DNA from 2 places in the uncultured Phyllobacterium sp. genome. Region 1 is predicted to be linked to the other one. Evidence: predicted binding sites of a transcription regulator. Region 1 holds the regulator's gene; the other holds the start of a gene.
The links. Region 1 encodes LexA, which represses DNA repair genes until DNA is damaged. Its sites were predicted from a motif close to TGTTCNNNNTGTGTTCNG; they were not measured.
Positions count from the first base shown of each region.

Region 1 (2,190 bases):
AAGATCGGCGATCATATCAGTGATGTCGCCCTGACATCCCTGGTCGCCGGTTCGGCCAGCGCGATCTTTGCCGCCTATCATTTCAACAATACCGCACCGCTCGGACTGATCGGCAACGCATTTGCCTTGCCCGTGGTCTCGGTTCTGGTCATGCCCTTCGCCGTACTTTCGCTGTTGCTGATGCCGTTCGATCTGGATTTCCTGTCGTTCGCCGTCATGGAGCGTGGCATCGAGCTGGTAGTGTTCATTGCCCATCACGTTGCCGCACTCTCGCCCTCGGGCAATCTCGGTCCGATGCCGCAGCCGAGCCTGATCCTGATGAGCGCGGCACTTGTGATCTTGATATTCCTGTCGTCGTGGTTGCGTCTGTGCAGCCTGCCGCTGTTTGCTGCGGCCGTCCTGATCATGGCGCGCACAGCGCCGCCGGATGTCGTCCTGTCCGAGGATGGCCGGCTGGCCGGTGTGCGCAATGGCACGGCATTGATGATCAATCGCCCGCAGGGCGGCGCCTTCACGTTGAACAACTGGCGGCAGGGCTTTGGGCTGGAACAGATCGTCAAACCGGCGGGGATCGGCAAAGAGGCAGCGGAGGGTGTCTTCGAATGCGCCGGCAAGCTCTGTCTGGCGCGCGAACCGGGCGGTCTCATCATTGCCTATACGGATGATCCAGCGCAAAGGAACGCCGCCTGCAGCGAGGGGAATATTGTCGTGCTAAGCTTTGCCGGCGTGGATACCGGTTGCCCCGTTCCCGGCCCGATGGTGATCACGCGCCGTGATCTCGCCTTGAACGGTGCTGCCGAAATCCGGTTCGGCTCCGGCGGGCAAGGGCAGGGTGACGTGACGGATCTATCGAAAGCCGGAGAAGCGCTGGAGCAAAGGGTGCAGTCGGCCCGCCTGACCTGGGCGATCGGTCCGCCCGACCGACCCTGGAACAAGTACCGCACCCATTCCAATGCGGCGCGCAACCGGCCGGAGCGTTCACGCAAGGCCCATGCGATCGAAAGCGTCCCGAACAATGCCGAACGGGACGCGGCGGCCGGTCAGTAACGGCGGATCAGGCCGACGAGCTTGCCCTGCACCCGCACGCGGTCCGGTCCGAAAATCCGCGTTTCATAGGCTGGGTTGGCGGCTTCCAGGGCAATCGAGGCACCCTTGCGGCGGAACCGCTTGAGGGTGGCTTCCTCGTCATCGACCAGCGCCACGATGATTTCGCCGGGGCTTGCGGTGTCGCCGCGCTTGATGACAACGGTATCGCCGTCGAAAATGCCTGCTTCGATCATCGAGTCGCCCTTGACCTCAAGCGCGTAATGTTCGCCGCTGCCGATCATGTCTGGCGGAAGGCTCAGCATGTGAGTCTGGTTCTGGATGGCGGAAATCGGCACACCGGCGGCAATCCGGCCCATGACCGGAATGCTGACATTGGCAGGCATGTCCATATCGTTGGAGGCGCGCGGCTGCGGCTTCGGCGGCGCAATATTGCGTCCGAGACTGCCCTCGATGACACTCGGCTCGAACTTTCTCTGGCTGTTGAGGCCGGGTGCGATGGAGTCCGGCAGGCGCAGGACTTCCAGCGCGCGTGCCCTGTTCGCAAGCCGGCGAATGAAGCCGCGCTCTTCCAGCGCAGTGATCAGCCGGTGAATGCCGGATTTGGAGGCCAGATCCAGCGCATCCTTCATTTCGTCGAAGGATGGCGGAATGCCCGTCTCCTTCAGACGCTCATGAATGAAGAGAAGAAGTTCATGTTGTTTACGCGTGAGCATCGGCGATCCTTTAGCAGGGAATCGGAAAAACAAAACCAGAACAAACACTATCTGTTCCAGCATTGTTCTACAAGTGCTTAATATTCCGTTGCGGCAATGCTGGAAGCTTGGTTACGAAGCATGTGCGGGCAGAAATGCGCCCATTCAGGGCGCTGTTGCGTCAGTTTCCAGTTGGATATCACAATATCATGACAGCTTTCATCCGAATCGCCGAGCGCCATGACCTTGCCACCATCATCGACTGGGCAGCCGCCGAGGGCTGGAACCCCGGTTTGGACGATGCGGACGCATTCTGGGCCGCGGACCCCAAGGGCTATCACGTGCTTGAGGTGAATGGTGAGTTGACGGCAGCGGTCTCGCTGGTCCGCTATGCGCGAGACTACGGCTTTCTCGGTTTCTACATGGTGCGTGCGCAATCGCGCGGTCTGGG
Region 1 is NZ_CABSQF010000045.1:13,059-15,248, forward strand. It holds gene RDL77_RS20540 (ComEC/Rec2 family competence protein) at 1-1,047, shown strand, start outside; gene lexA (transcriptional repressor LexA) at 1,041-1,760, opposite strand; gene RDL77_RS20550 (GNAT family N-acetyltransferase) at 1,949-2,190, shown strand, end outside.

Region 2 (2,190 bases), on a different contig from region 1:
CGCGACAAGGTGCTTGCCTGGTCAAACAGCCCCGATGTGGATGTGGTCATCACCACAGGCGGTACGGGCTTTACCGGCCGGGACGTAACGCCTGAAGCGCTGGAGCCGATCTTCGAAAAGCGCATGGACGGCTTTTCCGAGGTATTCCACCGCATTTCCTACGACAAGATCGGCACATCGACCATCCAGTCCAGGGCAACCGGCGGTGTGGTCAATGCCACGTTCGTTTTCGTGCTGCCGGGCTCACCCGGCGCCTGCAAGGATGCCTGGGATAATATTCTCCAGTTCCAGCTCGACTACCGCCACATGCCCTGCAATTTCGTCGAGATCATGCCCCGGCTGGGTGAACATCTCAAACGGGGCTGAGACTACTTCAACGCCCCGGGAATAATCTCCGCCCGCAAACGCTTCATGGCGAGACCGCGCGCCAGGTCCGCCGCACTCTTGCCCGGAGCCGACAAAGCCATCGCCTGACGCTTTGAAATCAGCAGCCCATTGGCGAGAGGATTTCCGGGCGCGAAAACCCGCGCGAAGAACGGCTTCCGATGCGCGTGGGAACGGGTGAAACAGGCTGGCCCCTGCATGCGTTCCACATGAAGGGAGACAGCCTCGATCCAGCCGTCGATCAACCGCGCACCGGGTTCGATGAACAAAATCCAGTCGCTGCGCGCGCGGCGCAGACCGTCGATCAATGTCTGGTCCTGCAGGAAAATACACCCGGCCGCATCGGCCACACGGTGAGTCTGGTCAGTCGAGCCGTGATCGATGACGATGACATCGCTCAACACACCTTCGACAGCTCCGCCCACCAGTCCGCCGAGCGTTCTGGCCAAGGGTTCATCGGCATTGCGGGTTTCAATCAGGACGGAAATCATCCATTTCAGTTATAGTATTATTATTGAAATTTCCATCATCCTTTTTCAGCAGATTGTTCTTGCTTTGTTCTCATAATTTGTTAGGAATACATTCATGTTGCGACGGTATGAGCGACTCAGTCTCGCTCCGGTCTCAAGGAGAATGTCAATGAACATCATGGTACAGGCGGACAAGGCCGCTTTCGGGCAAGGCCGGGCCGAACATGCCAATGTGCTGGTCGACGAAGCCGGGTTGCGGATCGACCATGGACGCCGGCGCGGACGCGGCGCGGGCGTGAACCCGTCCGGGCGGTTCGAGCCGGAAACGCGCCATGTCTTTGACGATGGCTGGGAGACAATCGAGGACTTGCCCGCCTTCAAGACCGAGGTGCAGATCGAGAAGCCGCGCACGATCATCACACGCAATGACTCGCCGGATGTCGGATTCGACCGCTCGATCAATCCCTATCGCGGTTGCGAGCATGGCTGCATCTATTGCTTCGCCCGCCCCACCCACAGCTATATGGGCCTGTCAGCCGGTCTCGATTTTGAATCGAAACTGTTTGCCAAGCCCGATGCCGCCAGGATGCTCGACCGCGAACTGTCCAAACCGGGTTATACCGCCAAGACCATCGCCATCGGCACCAATACGGATCCCTATCAGCCGATCGAGAAGAAATGGCGCATCATGCGCGAGATTCTGCAGGTGCTCGAAGAGCATCAGCACCCGGTTGGCATCGTCACCAAATCGGCGCTGATCATGCGTGATATCGATATTCTCGCCCGCATGGCCGAGAAGGGTCTTGCCAAGGTCTGCCTTTCCGTCACGACGCTGGACGGCAAGCTTGCCCGGACGATGGAACCGAGGGCCTCAACCCCGACGCGGCGGCTGCAAGCGCTGCGTGCACTCTCCGACGCGGGCATTCCGACGGGAACCCTGGTGGCCCCGATCATTCCGGGTCTCAACGATCACGAGATCGAGCGCGTGCTTGACAGCGTGTATGCCATGGGCGCGCGCGAAGCCGGCTACGTGCTCCTGCGCCTGCCGCTCGAGGTCAGCCCCATCTTCAAGGAATGGCTGCTGCGCAACTACCCGGACCGTTATCGCCATGTTCTTTCCCTTGTGCGCTCCATGCGCGGCGGCAAGGATTACGATGCGGAATGGGGCAAGCGCATGCGCGGCGATGGTCCCTATGCCTGGCAGATCGGACGCCGGTTTGAAATCGCCGCCAAGCGGCTTGGTCTCAATCTCGCCAAGCGCCGTCTGCGCACCGACCTGTTCGTACCGACCGCCGGCAGCGAACAGTTGTCGCTGTTTTAACCAATCAAACGGGTC
Region 2 is NZ_CABSQF010000061.1:18,387-20,576, reverse strand. It holds gene moaB (molybdenum cofactor biosynthesis protein B) at 1-366, shown strand, start outside; gene RDL77_RS22860 (glycosyl transferase family 2) at 369-875, opposite strand; gene RDL77_RS22855 (PA0069 family radical SAM protein) at 1,024-2,175, shown strand.
Region 2: RDL77_RS22860 (glycosyl transferase family 2) is a predicted target of LexA. The motif match lies at 930-947, and genes of this name have one in related genera.